4 regions of the Geodermatophilus sp. SYSU D00815 genome follow, and region 3 is predicted to be linked to each of the others. Evidence: riboswitches for the same ligand, from Rfam matches in the RefSeq annotation. Region 3 holds a riboswitch; each other region holds the start of a gene.

Region 1 (3,267 bases), on a different contig from region 3:
GACGGGTCGGCCCGCCGCTCGACCAGCCCGTTGCCCACGAGCTGGGCGACGGCGCGGCTGACCGTCGAGGGGTCGAGCGCGGTCCGGGCGGCGAGCTCGCGGGCGTGGCAGCCGTCGGCGAACTCGTCGACGTGGGTGAGGATCGGCAGCAGCCCGGCCGGCAGGACGCTGCCGGCGCCGGGGCGCCGCTGCTTCATCAGGCGGGTGACGCGCAGCAGGTCGCGCAACCCGAGCGCCAGGCCGCGCGTGTCCGCGTCCACGACCGTCCCCCTCCGCAGAATGGTTGCGTCATGCAATCTGTACCGTAAGTGCGCGTTGCGCAAGTTTTCCCATTGAGAAGTGAGTCACCGCGCCGTAGCGTCGGGCGGGTGGAGGACGTCACCACGGGGCTGCGGGAGCGCAAGAAGGCGGCGACCCGCCAGGCGCTGCACGAGGCGGCGCTGCGGCTGACCGCCGAGCACGGGCCGGAGGCGGTGACCGTGGAGGCCATCGCCGACGCCGCCGGCGTCTCCCGGCGGACGTTCTCGAACTACTTCTCCGGCAAGGAGGAGGCGCTCTTCCACGGCGACGCCGAGCGGCTGCGCCGGCTGCTGGAGCTCGTGCGCGCGCAGCCCGCCGACGAGCTGCCGTGGACGGCGCTCACCCGCGCCGCGGTGCGGCTGACCGCCGAGGCCGACCCCGACCCGGCCTGGCTGGCGCTGCGCCGGCGGGTGCGCCGCTCCCCCGGCCTCGTGCCGCACCAGGTGGCCGCGTACACCGCCATCGAGGACGAGCTGGCCGCCGAGGTCTCCGGGCGCCTGACCGGCCCCGACGCCGCGCTGCGGGGCCGCGTGCTGGCGGCCACCTTCCTGACCACGGTGCGCGTCGCGACCGCGCACTGGCTCGACGCGCCGGACGGTCCGCTGCCCGACGCGGTGCGCGCGGTGCTCGCGCTGGCGACGCCGGCCGACCAGCAGGTGCCGACCCCGAGCGCCTGAGCCGGCCGGGTCCGCGGCCCGCCGGCGTCGGAGCGCACGGTGCGGTCCCGAGAAATTTTCTCGGCGCCCGCGTGTCCCCGGCCCTGCGGCCTTGACCAGTACGGGGACCGGATCCCCGGCGGGCGGCACCGGACGGATCCGCCCGGATCGCGTCCCCCTCCGATTGTCGCTCACCGGGGACGGTCCTACGGTCGGTGCGTCCGGCCGGTCGTCTCGTCCCCGCCGGGGAGCCCGACCGGATGCCGCCGAATCGTGCCCGCCGCGGTGGGCCCGAACCGGGGACCCGTGTCCTCAGTGGGGTGAGTCCCGCCGGCCGAGCCTGGCTCGGACCGGCGGGTAGGGCGCCTCCCCGCCCGAACCCGTCAGCTAACCCGGTAGGCGACCACGGGAGAACGGAGAACCCACCGCACGGTGCGCCCACGGGCCCTTCCCGCGCCCGCGAGCAACCGCCGCCGGCAGTGCCGCGGCGTCTCGCTGCGCACCTGAGCCGGCACAGCGACCGCACCGCACCCGTGGCTGGGACCCACCCAGCGTCGTACCGGACCGCGCGCCGCCCGTGGGGGCGGTGGGCGCGCCGGTGGGTGTCGTGCGCCCGGGAGCTGGACCGGCCGTCACCAGCCTTCGCGCGAAGGCGCACACCCGCACGCGTCGCCCCGAGGTCCGCGCCGACGGGCGACCGGCGACCCTCACCAGGAGCACACCTCCATGGACATCAGGACCGATCACCTCAGCCCCCGATCCCGCCGCGAGACCGGGAGGCTCCCCGCCGTCCGGCGCCGGGCGCTGCGGAGCCTCCTCGCCTGCACCCTGGCCCTCGCCTTCACCATGGCAGGGCAGTCGGTCGCCCAGGCCGACCGTCACCGGGGCGACCGGGGAGGCGACGGCCAGTGGGGCGGCCGGTCGGGAGGCTGGTCGCAGGAGGCCACCCCTGCTCCGGCCCCGGCCCCGGCGCCGCCGCCCGCGGCCGCGCCGGCTGCGGTCGCTGCAACCGGCCTCTCCGGCGCGCCGACCGCCAGCTCCACCGCCTACAGCGCCTGGGCTCCCCACGTCCGGCCGGTGGTCGCCGAGGTCGCCCAGCAGCACGGGGTGACGACCGTGCTCACCCGCCCCGGCCACTCCCCCACCCAGCAGCTCGCGGCCGACTTCATGGTCTACGGCGACCGGGCCAAGGGTGACGCGGTGGCCGCCTACGTGATCGCCAACGCGGCCCGGATGAAGGTCGAGTACGTGATCTGGCAGCAGCGGATCCACGTCGTCGGTGGCTCCGGGTGGCGGGCCATGGCAGACCGAGGCTCCCCCACCGCCAACCACATGGACCACGTGCACGTGGCCTTCCGGCGCTGATCTGCCCGGAGGCCGGCATCCCCGAGAGGGAGGAGGACCACACGGCCCCGGCGCGGGGACTTCACGACCACGCCGGGGCCGGTTCGCGCACCCCTGTGCCCCGGACGGGAGGGGCCGAAACCCGCGCGCCCGACGTCTGGCGGGCGGGGCGCACCCGAGAGCACGCCCCGGGGCCCCGCCCGCCGACAGCATGCGGCGTGCGGAACGGTTCCGCAACAGATGTCTAGGACGTCTGCCGCGCCGCCGTGAGCTCCCGGACCTCGGCGTACCGCTCGCGCACGAACGGCACCGGATCGGACTCGTGCACCTCGGTGCCCGGCGCCGGCCACTGCGGCGGGGTGCTCCCGCCGGCCAGCACCCAGGCCGCCTGCCGCGCCGCGCCGTCGGCGACGTACTCCGACGCCGGGGGCACGAGCACCGGCACGCCCAGGACGGCGGGGGCGATCCGGCGCACCGCCTCCGACTGCGCGCCACCGCCGATGAGGAACACCCGGCGCACCGGCGTGCCGCCGGCGGCGACGGCGTCCAGCCCGTCGGCGAGCCCGCAGAGCAACCCCTCGACCGCGGCCCGCGCCAGGTGCGCGCGGTCGGCGGTCGCCTGGGTCAGCCCGTGCAGCGCGCCGGTGGCGTCGGGCCGGTTCGGCGTCCGCTCCCCCTCCAGGTAGGGCACGAGCACGAGCCCGCCCGCGCCGGGCGGCGCCGACAGCGCCAGCCGGGACAGCTCGGCGTGGTCGACACCGAGCAGGCGGGCGGTGGCGTCGAGGACCTGGGCGGCGTTGAGCGTGGCGATCAGCGGCAGGAAGTGGCCGGTGGCGTCGGCGAACCCGGCCACCGTGCCGCTGGGGTCGGCCACCGGCTCGGTCGTCACCATGTCGACGACGCCGGAGGTGCCGATCGAGCAGACGACGTCGCCCGGTTCGGCCGCGAGCCCCAGCGCCGCGGCGGC
Region 2 (3,267 bases), on a different contig from region 3:
GACCCGGAGATCTTCGACGCGACGCACGAGCTCGTGCTGCGCTTCGTCCGGGAGGGCAAGGTCGACGGGCTGCGCATCGACCACCCCGACGGCCTGGCCGACCCCAAGGGCTACCTCGACCGCCTCGCCGCGGCGTCGGACGGGCGCTGGACCGTCGTCGAGAAGATCCTCGAGCCCGGCGAGGACCTCCCGGAGAGCTGGGCGACGGCCGGCACGACCGGCTACGACGCGCTCGCCGAGGTGGACGACGTCCTGGTCGACCCGGCCGGCGAGGCCGCGCTGACCGCCCTGGACACCGAGCTGGCCGGGCACCCGGTCGACTACGCGCGGCTGGTGCACGACTGCAAGCGCGAGGTCACCGACGGCATGCTCGGCTCGGAGGTCGCCCGCCTCCAGCGGGTGGTCGGCGACCTGGCGGGCGTGGACGGCGCCCAGGTCCGCGAGGCGCTCGCCGAGCTGCTGGCGTCGTTCCCGGTCTACCGCAGCTACCTGCCCGACGGCCGGGAGCACCTCGACACCACCGTGGCCGCGGTGCGCGACCGGCGGCCCGACCTGGTGGCCGCCGTCGATGCGCTGCACCCGGTGCTGTCCCAGGCCGGCACCGAGGCTGCCACCCGGTTCGAGCAGACCAGCGGACCGGTCATGGCCAAGGGCGTGGAGGACTCCGCCTACTACCGGTGGGCGCGGTTCGTGGCGCTCAACGAGGTCGGCGGCGACCCCGCGCGGTTCGGCAGCACCGTGGCGGAGTTCCACGAGGCGCAGCAGCGGCGGCTGGCGCGCCGGCCGGCGTCGATGACCACGCTGTCGACGCACGACACCAAGCGCAGCGAGGACGTCCGCGCGCGGCTGGCCGTGCTCGCCGAGATCCCGACCGAGTGGGCGCAGCTGGTGCGGGGCCTGCTGGCCCGGCACCCGCTCGCCGACCGGGCGCTGGCGCACCTGGTGTGGCAGAACCTGGTGGGCGCCTGGCCGCTGTCGCGGGACCGGGCGCACGCCTACGTCGAGAAGGCGGCCCGCGAGGCCGGCACGTCGACGACGTGGACCAACCCGGTGCAGGCGTTCGAGGAGCAGCTGCACGCGCTGGTCGACGCGGCCTTCGACGACGAGGGCACGCACCGCGAGATCGAGGCCTTCGTCGCCCGGATCACCCCCTACGGCCGGTCGAACTCCCTGGCGCAGAAGCTGCTGCAGCTGACCATGCCCGGCGTCCCCGACGTCTACCAGGGCACCGAGCTGTGGGACCTCTCGCTGGTCGACCCCGACAACCGTCGCCCGGTCGACTACGACCGGCGCCGGCAGCTGCTGGCCGCGCTGGACGGCGGCGAGGTGCCGGCCGTGGACGACGCCGGCGCGGCCAAGCTGCTGGTGGTCTCCCGCACCCTCCGCGCCCGTCGGGACTCCCCCGGGTGGTTCGCCGGTTACGAGCCGGTCGCGGCGACCGGGGCGGCGGCCGACCACGTGGTCGCCTTCGACCGCGGCGGCGCGGTGACGGTGGCGACCCGCCTGCCGGTGGGGCTGGAGGCGGCCGGCGGCTGGGGCGACACCGCGCTGCGGCTGCCCACCGGCGCCTGGCGCGACCTGCTCACCGGTACCCGGGTGGTCTCCGACGCCGCCGGGGCGCCGGTCCGCGAGGCCCTCACCCGTCTTCCCGTGGCCCTGCTCACCCGCGACCCAGGGTGACGTGCCCGGTGCGGATCGCTGCTCCGCGCCTGGCGCGTCGCCGACACGCCGACGACACTCCCGGGAACCGGCGGGTCCGGGAGGCCGCCACCCCGGCGGGCTCCCTACGGTTCGCCGCGTGCCCGGGCCTCCCTCGGCCGGGCTCCAGGCGCCGGCCCGCCCAACCCCGTCCACCGGTCGCCTGTCCCTCGGAACAGCCCACGGACGGGGGCGGGGGAACCACGTTCGACGTCCGCAGCGACGTCTGGGGGTGAAGCCGCCGCGCGCGGCCGGGCACACCGATCGCCCGAACCCGACAGCTCACCTCGTCGGCGGGGATCGGAGGAAACATGTCCCAGCACGTCCTGCCCCGGCACCGCCGTGTCCGCCGCCTGCTGTGCGGTGGTGCGCTGGCCCTGGGCACCGCGGTGGGGAGCATCGCCCTCGCCGCGCCGGCGTCGGCCGCGACGCACGACTGGAGCGGCGTCGCGCAGTGCGAGTCCGGGGGGAACTGGCACATCAACACCGGCAACGGCTACTACGGCGGCCTGCAGTTCGCCCAGGCCACCTGGGAGGGGTACGGGGGCGGGCAGTACGCCCCCCGGGCCGACCTGGCCACACCCGCGGAGCAGATCGCGGTGGCCGAGAAGGTGCTCGTCGGCCAGGGGATCGGCGCCTGGCCCACCTGCGGCAAGTACCTGCGCAGCGGCTCGACCCCGGCGGCGTCCAGCGCGGCGGCGGCGGGGTCGTCGGCGTCCTCGGGCTCGTCGCAGGGGTCGTCGTCCGGCGGCTCGTACGTGGTGCGTGCGGGTGACACGCTCGGGAAGATCGCGGCCAGGCACGGCATGAGCTGGCGCCAGCTCTGGGCCCAGAACAAGGCCTCCGTCCCCGACCCGCACCGGATCTACGTCGGGCAGCGCCTCCACGTCTGAGGCGGCCGCGTCCGGGTGCCCGGCCGGTTCCCGCCGGCCGGGCACCCGGCGTCCCGGCACGGGGACGCCGGAGGCGAGGTCGCGCGGTCAGAACTCTCCCGGGCGCCGCGGTTGGGCCGCCCCGGCGCGGGCATGATCGGCCCGATCCCGTCCCACCGCCCCCTCGGAGGCCCTCCGCGATGTCCGCACCCGTCGAGTTCTCCGTCTGGGCGCCGCTCCCCCAGCGCGTGCGCCTGCAGGTCGACGGCGCCGTCCACGACATGACCCGGGACGACGACGGCTGGTGGCGGGCCGAGGTCGAGGCGGGCCCGGAGGCGGACTACGGGTTCCTGCTGGACGACGACGACACCCCCCGGCCCGACCCCCGGTCGCGGCGCCAGCCCGAGGGCGTGCACGGGCTCTCCCGCCGGTTCGACCCGGCCGCGTACTCGTGGGGCGACGGCGCGTGGACCGGCCGGCCGCTGGCCGGCGGCGTCGTCTACGAGATGCACGTCGGCACCTTCACCCCGGAGGGCACCCTCGACGCCGCTGTCGACAAGCTCGGCCACCTCGTCGACCTCGGCGTCGACTTCGTGGAGCTGCTGCCGGTCAACGCGTTCAACGGCACGCACAACTGGGGCTACGACGGCGTCCTCTGGTACGCCGTGCAGGAGACGTACGGCGGCCCGGCCGCCTA
Region 3 (3,267 bases):
GACCCCGTGGTCGCGGCCGACACCGAGCGGGTGGCCATCGACCGGGAGGCGCTGCGCACCAGCGGCGAGCTCAAGGTCGACGTGCACAAGCTGCGCCGGCGGACCCTCGGCTCCCTCGTCGTGCTGGCGGTGCTGGCGCTCGCCGGGGCGCTGCTGGTCAACCCCTGGGTGTGGCCGGCGCAGGCGCTGCTCGACCTCGCCGTCGTCGGTTACGTGCTGGTGCTGCGGCGGGTCGCCCGCCGCGAGCGGCTGGCCGCCCGCCGGGCAGCCCGCCAGGCCGCCCGGGAGGCGTTCCTCGGCTCCACCGCCCGCCCCGCGCCCGCGCGGCGGCCGGCGCCCGAGCGCCGGCCGGCCCCGGTCGCCGCGGTGGCCGGGCACCGGACGGAGGCGCAGGAGGCGCTGCCCTCCCTGCCGCACCCCAGCCTCCCGCTGGCCCCGGTGCACCCGCTGCGGCCCGGCCGGGTCGTGGCCGCCCGCACCGCGGCCCCGGCCGGCTGGCAGAACAGCGCGGTCGTGGGCCTGGACGACGACGACATCGGCTTCGCCGACATCGACGAGTACCGCCCGGCCCGGGTCGTCAACGGCTGAGGCGACGCTCCGGCGCCGCCCCGGTCGCGGCGCCGGAGTCCTCGGCCGGTACTCTGTTCGTCCGAGGGGCTGTGGCGCAGTCCGGTAGCGCACCTCGTTCGCATCGAGGGGGTCAGGGGTTCAAATCCCCTCAGCTCCACCCTTCCGCCGACGCCGTCGGGGCACCCGCCCCGGCGGCGTCGTCGCGTTCCGGGCCCGTCGCCCCCGGACGCGACCTCCTCCCGCCGCGGGGGACCGTGGTCCGGGCGAACCCGTGGGGCCTGTGGGGCGCGAGCAGCCGGTTCGTGACCTGCCCGTGATCTCGGGTAGCCTTCCCGGCGGTCCGGCCGCAGCACGCCTCGGCACCCCGTCGGGGCACCGGCCGGCCCCGCCGAACCGGCCCTCGGGTCGGACCGGGGACCCATGGATCCCCTGGGGTGAATCCTGCGCGCACGGGGGCGCGCGGGTAGGGCGTCTTCCCGCCCGAACCCGTCAGCTAACCCGGTAGGCGGCGAGGAAGAAGGAGCCCGCCGGACTTGGCGACCCCGCAGTACCCGCACCGACCTGCCCCGAACACCGAGAAGCGCCGCTCCCGGACCCAGCAGTCCGGGGTCGTGGCCGTCGCCGTGAGCCTCGCCGTCCTGCTGTCGGGCGGACCGGCGCAGGCCGCGCCCGCCGACGACGCGCGCGCCGCAGCGGCCGAGGTGGCCCGGCTGACGACGCTGGTCGCCGCCGCCGAGACGGAGCTGCAGCGGCTCACGGTCGAGGCCGAGGCCGCCTCCGACGCCAGCCTGCAGGCCCAGGCCGCGCTCACCGAGGCGCAGGCCGCCGCCGAGGCGGCCGCCGCCGAGCTCGCCGCGGCCAGCGCCGACGTGACCGAGACCCGCGACGACGTCGCCGAGCTGGGCCGGCGCAGCTACATGGGTGACTCGGCGCTCGGCTCCGCCGCGGCCTTCCTCGGCGAGGGCGGCCCCGGGGAGGTGCTCCAGCGCGCGGTCACCCTCGACCTGCTCAGCGACGAGCGCGCCGCCACCCTGGCCCGGTACGAGGCCGTCGAGGACCGGCAGGAGCAGGCCGACCGAGCCGCGCGCGAGGCCGTGGCGCAGCGGGACGCCGTGGCCCGCGACGCGGCGAGCGCCGAGCAGGAGGCGCTGGGCCGGCTGGCCGAGGCCCAGCGGTCCTACGACGAGGCGCAGGCCGAGAAGGCCGCGCACGAGGCCGACCTGCGGGAGGCCGAGATCGCGCTGCTGGCCGCCACGGGCTCCCGCGACCCGGACGCCGCCTACCAGCAGCAGCAGGAGGCCGAGGCCGAGCAGGCCGAGGCCGCCGCGCAGTCGGTCGCGGCCGCGGCCGCCGGTGGCGGTGCCGTGCCGCCGACGGTCGGGCGGGTGACCTCCTGCTACGGCGCGCGCTGGGGCTCCATGCACTACGGCGTCGACATCGCCGCCCCGATCGGCACCCCCGTGTACGCGCCGGAGGGTGGCACCGTGCTGCACGCGGGGGCCGCCAACGGCTTCGGCCAGGCCGTCTACGTCCAGCACGGCGACGGCTCGATCACCCTCTACGGCCACGTCAACCGGTTCTTCGTCAGCGCCGGGCAGGTGGTGTCGGCCGGCACCCAGATCGCCGAGGTGGGCAACAAGGGCCAGTCGACCGGGCCGCACCTGCACTTCGAGGTGCACAACGGCGGGCTCTACGCCGACCGGCAGAACCCGGTGCCGTGGCTGACCGCGCGGGGGATCTCGCTGGGCGGGTGCTGAGGCGCTAGACCGCGCCGCGGAAGTCGGGTGCCCGCTTCTCGAGGAAGGCCCGCACGCCCTCCCGGCCCTCCGGGTCGGCCGCGGACTCGGCGATCAGCCGCGCCTCCTCGTCGAGCTGCTCGTCGAGGGTGCGGACGGCGGCCTGCCGCACCAGCGAGCGGGTGCGGACCATGGCCCGCACCGGGCCCGCGGCCACGCGGTGCGCCAGGGCGATCGCCTCGGCGTGCAGGTCCTCGTCCTCGACCAGGCGGCTGACCAGGCCGAAGGTGTGCGCCTCGGCGGCGCTGAGCGCGCCGTCGGTGAGCAGCAGGTCCAGCGCCAGCGGGGCGCCGAGGGCGCGGGTCAGCGCCCACGAGGAGCCGCCGTCGGGGGAGAACCCGATGCCGAGGTAGGCGGGCCGGATCTTGACCGAGCGGCCGCAGACCACGATGTCGCAGGCCCCGATCAGGCCCACCGCGGCGCCGGCGACGGAGCCCTGCGCCCCGGCCAGGACGGGCACCGGGCAGCGCAGGAGCAGGCGGACGACCTCGTGCCAGTCGTGCGCCAGCTGCCCGACCTGGGCGCCGGGGTCCTCGGCGGCGGAGAAGTAGGAGATGTCGCCGCCGACGCTGAACCGCGGCCCGTTGGCCAGCAGCAGCACCGCCCGCGTCGGCTCCGGCCGGTCGCGCAGCGCGGCGGCGAGCTGCCGGGCCAGCGCCGGGTCGAGGGCGTTCCCCGACTCGGGGCGGTCCAGCGTGATCCGCCAGACGTCGCCGTCGACCTGAGTGAGCACCCGGGGCCGCTCGTCGGTCGAGGTCATCGCCGTCCTCCCGCCGCCTGCGCCTGCGCCGTCACCGTAGGCGAGGGTCGGTCAGGGGCGCACGGCGTGACGCTCCTCGTCGACGGCGCCCGGGGCGCCGCCGAACTCGTCGGCCACCTCCCCGGCGACGTCGTCGGGGCT
Region 4 (3,267 bases), on a different contig from region 3:
CGAGCGCGTCGCCGTCCCCTACGAGGGGACGACGCTGCCGGGCCACCTCTTCCGCCCGGGGCCGGCCGGCGGGCCCCGCCGCACCCTGGTCTACACCAACGGCAGCGACGGGTCGGTGGTCGGCGCGTGGTCGCGGTGCGCGGCCGACGCGCTGGCGCGCGGGTGGAACGTGCTCACCTACGACGGCCCGGGGCAGAACGCGGCGCTGGTCCGGCAGGGCCTGCCGTTCCGGCCCGACTGGGAGCGCGTGCTCACGCCGGTCGTGGACTGGCTGGTCGGGCGGCCGGAGGTCGACCCCGCCCGGATCGCGGTCGTGGGGATCAGCCAGGGCGGCTACTGGGTGCCGCGCGCGGTGGCCTACGAGCACCGGGTCGCCGCCGCGGTGGCCGACCCCGGCGTCGTCGATGTCTCGACGTACTCAGCCGCGCAGCTGCCGCACTTCCTGGTGAAGCTGCTCGACGCCGGGGACCGCGAGAAGTTCGACAGGGAGATGGAGCTGGGGCTCAGGCTGTCCGGCGGCACGCGGGCCACGCTGCAGTGGCGGATGCGGCCCTACGGCGTGACGTCGGTGTTCGACTTCTTCACCGCGATGCGGCAGTACGCGCTCACCGACGAGCAGCTGGCGGCCATCGAGTGCCCGCTGCTGGTGACCGACCCGGAGCACGAGCAGTTCTGGCCCGGCCAGTCGGCGCGGATGGTGCGCGGGGTGGGCGCGGGCGCGCAGCTGCAGCCGTTCACCGCCGCCGAGGGCGCCGACGCGCACTGCGAGCCGGCCGCGACCGGGCTGCGCGGCGAGCGGGTCCTCGACTGGCTCGACGAGCAGGTGCCGGCCTGACGCCCGCCGTCGGAGGACGGCGGCGCTAGCCGGTCGGGCCGGTGGCGTCGGAGATGCCGGGCGCCTTGGCGTCGGCCCCCTCCTCGACGTCCCGGTCGCCCGGCACCTGCGTCACGTCGTCCGACATCGGGCCCTGCGCGGCGCGCGGCGACTGCTCGGGTGCGGCGGTCACCTGCTCCTGGTCGTCGCGGGTGCCACCCTGCGGTCCCTGGGTCATGGCGGGTTCGGTGCCCGGAGGGTGGCCGGCGAAACCGTGCCGCTGCGGCAGCGGCCGCCTACGGCGCGTGCGGCCACGCGGACGATCACCCAATTCGCCCGACCTGCGGTTTTGCTCGGGCACAGCGGCGGGGCTTTCCGCGTCGGCGCAGGTCGCGCGGGCGTGTCGGGTGGCAGAGGGAGGCGCGCCGCGGCGGAGGCGTCGCTTTGCGACGTCGTCGGCGATCTTCCTAGCGTTCTCGCGTCCGTCGGGCCGCACCCGTCCCCGACCCCCTGGGGACACCCGCCGGACGCCGCCGAACCGGGCGGCCGGCACCGCCGGCGCCCGGGCCGGGGACCCACCGCAGTCCTGGGGTGAAGCGCGACGACGCCGTCGCGCCGGGCAGGTTCTCCCGCCCGAACCCGTCAGCTAACCCGGTAGGCGGCCACGGAGAACAAGGAGAACCCGTCGTCGATGACGACTGCACGCACGTCCCTCGCACGCCGCCTCACCGGTCCCGCCCTCGCCGTCGCCGCGGCCGCCGGGATCGTCGTCACCCCGGGGGTGGCCTCGGCCAACGCCGCGGCCCCCGCCGCACCCGCCCTCACCGCGGCCGCGGTCGCCGCACCCAACTCCGCCGCGCAGACGGCGGTCGACACCGCCCTGGCCCAGCAGGGCAAGCCCTACGCCTGGGGCGGCGCCGGGCCGAGCTCGTTCGACTGCTCGGGCCTGGTCCAGTACGCCTACGAGGCGGCCGGGGTGTCGCTGCCGCACTCCTCGCGCACCCTGTCGACGATGGGCACGCCGGTCGACCGGGGCAGCCTGCAGCCCGGTGACCTGGTGTTCTTCTACAGCTCGGTCAGCCACGTCGGCATCTACATCGGCAACGGCCAGATGGTGCACTCGTCCACCTACGGCAAGCCGGTGAGCGTGGTGGACGTGGACTCCATGCCGAGCTACAACTCCGCCCGCCGGGTCGTCTGAGCCGCCCGAGGAGTCGTCGGCGGGTGGCCCGCTCCCGCAGCGGGCCGCCCGCCGGTGGTCAACCGGCCGGCGCGGGCACCGGCACGCCCTGCCGCTGCAGCCGGTTCATCGCCTCGATCATCTGCGTGAACTGCTCGTGGTCGGGCGGCACGTCCGGCTCGGCGTCCGGGACCCGCGCCAGGATCGCCAGGAACTCGTCCAGGGACGTCCCGCCGGCCGCCGGCAGGTGGGCGGAGAGGATCCGGGTCGGCTGCAGGTCGTGCACCCGGCGCAGGACCTCGCCGAAGCGCGCCCGGTCGACCAGGTGCGCCCACGGGGAGTCCGAGGTCGCCCAGCCGAGCATGCCGCCGGCCAGCGCCTCGGGCGGCACGTCGGAGGCGTGCTGCGTCGGCTCGGGGAGGATCGCGCCGAACGCGTCGACGCTGAACAGCGCGCCGGTCGCCCCGTCGAGCACCCCGATCGACATGGGGTTGTCGAACAGCGGCGGCGTGACGGCGGTGAGCGTGCGGTCCCCGACGGCGATCGCGTCGCCGGGGCGCACGGCGTGCACGCGGTCCATCGGCACCGGCCACCACGTCGACATCCGCAGCGCGGCGAACCCGTGGGTGACCAGCCGCGCCCGCGGGGCCAGCTCCATGACCCGCTGGAGGTTGCCGGTGTGGTCGGCGTCGTCGTGGGTGAGCCACACCCACCGCAGGTCGCGGGGGTCGATCACCGAGCTCAGCGCGGCGACGAAGTCGTCGCCGTCGACGGCGAGCCCGCTGTCGACCAGGACCGGCTCCTCGGCCATGAGCAGGAACGCGTTGACCGGCAGCACGCCCGTGCCCGGCAGCGTCACGTTCGCGGGGAAGACGTGGACGTCGGGGGCGGCCTGGTACGGCGTGTCCATGAGGACCTCCGGCGGGGTGAGGCCGCCACCGTAGGGCCGCACCGGGGCGGCGGACACGGCCGTTGGACCCTCCCCGACCGGCCCGACACCCCCCGGATCGGGCACTTCCGGCCGGCGCCCTCCCCAGGTTGTCTGGACACGGCCACCGGAGGACGCGGGACCGAGGGGGACACCTGGTGAGCGGTCGGCGGGCGCGCGGGACCTCAGCCGTGCTGACGGCTGGGCTGACGGCGGCCGCGCTGCTCGCGCTGCCGCAGTCGGCGGTGCCCGGTGCCGAGGTGACCGCGGCGTCGGCCGCGACCGGGGCCCGGCTCTCGCCCGCGACGCCGTCGGCGGCCCCGTCCCCGACCACGGACGGCGAGG

What was found. Region 3 has a riboswitch for cyclic di-AMP ahead of ACI78S_RS01850 (peptidoglycan DD-metalloendopeptidase family protein). Riboswitches for the same ligand answer to the same signal wherever they lie in the genome.
Region 1: linked by a shared signal. The riboswitch ahead of ACI78S_RS08310 (hypothetical protein) and the one ahead of ACI78S_RS01850 (peptidoglycan DD-metalloendopeptidase family protein) in region 3 are both predicted to bind cyclic di-AMP.
Region 2: linked by a shared signal. The riboswitch ahead of ACI78S_RS13540 (transglycosylase family protein) and the one ahead of ACI78S_RS01850 (peptidoglycan DD-metalloendopeptidase family protein) in region 3 are both predicted to bind cyclic di-AMP.
Region 4: linked by a shared signal. The riboswitch ahead of ACI78S_RS05200 (NlpC/P60 family protein) and the one ahead of ACI78S_RS01850 (peptidoglycan DD-metalloendopeptidase family protein) in region 3 are both predicted to bind cyclic di-AMP.

The regions. Positions count from the first base shown of each region.
Region 1 is NZ_JBJGYO010000005.1:189,227-192,493, forward strand. It holds gene ACI78S_RS08300 (MarR family winged helix-turn-helix transcriptional regulator) at 1-260, opposite strand, end outside; gene ACI78S_RS08305 (TetR/AcrR family transcriptional regulator) at 369-977, shown strand; cyclic di-AMP (ydaO/yuaA leader) riboswitch at 1,211-1,373, shown strand; gene ACI78S_RS08310 (hypothetical protein) at 1,683-2,321, shown strand; gene xylB (xylulokinase) at 2,545-3,267, opposite strand, start outside.
Region 2 is NZ_JBJGYO010000010.1:88,821-92,087, forward strand. It holds gene treY (malto-oligosyltrehalose synthase) at 1-1,680, shown strand, start outside; cyclic di-AMP (ydaO/yuaA leader) riboswitch at 1,849-2,009, shown strand; gene ACI78S_RS13540 (transglycosylase family protein) at 2,010-2,591, shown strand; gene treZ (malto-oligosyltrehalose trehalohydrolase) at 2,771-3,267, shown strand, end outside.
Region 3 is NZ_JBJGYO010000001.1:363,727-366,993, forward strand. It holds gene ACI78S_RS01840 (hypothetical protein) at 1-588, shown strand, start outside; tRNA gene ACI78S_RS01845 (tRNA-Ala) at 654-727, shown strand; cyclic di-AMP (ydaO/yuaA leader) riboswitch at 947-1,092, shown strand; gene ACI78S_RS01850 (peptidoglycan DD-metalloendopeptidase family protein) at 1,104-2,327, shown strand; gene ACI78S_RS01855 (enoyl-CoA hydratase/isomerase family protein) at 2,332-3,126, opposite strand; gene ACI78S_RS01860 (MFS transporter) at 3,178-3,267, opposite strand, start outside.
Region 4 is NZ_JBJGYO010000003.1:136,990-140,256, forward strand. It holds gene ACI78S_RS05190 (alpha/beta hydrolase family protein) at 1-835, shown strand, start outside; gene ACI78S_RS05195 (hypothetical protein) at 861-1,052, opposite strand; cyclic di-AMP (ydaO/yuaA leader) riboswitch at 1,381-1,470, shown strand; gene ACI78S_RS05200 (NlpC/P60 family protein) at 1,506-2,015, shown strand; gene ACI78S_RS05205 (MBL fold metallo-hydrolase) at 2,074-2,961, opposite strand; gene ACI78S_RS05210 (lytic transglycosylase domain-containing protein) at 3,114-3,267, shown strand, end outside.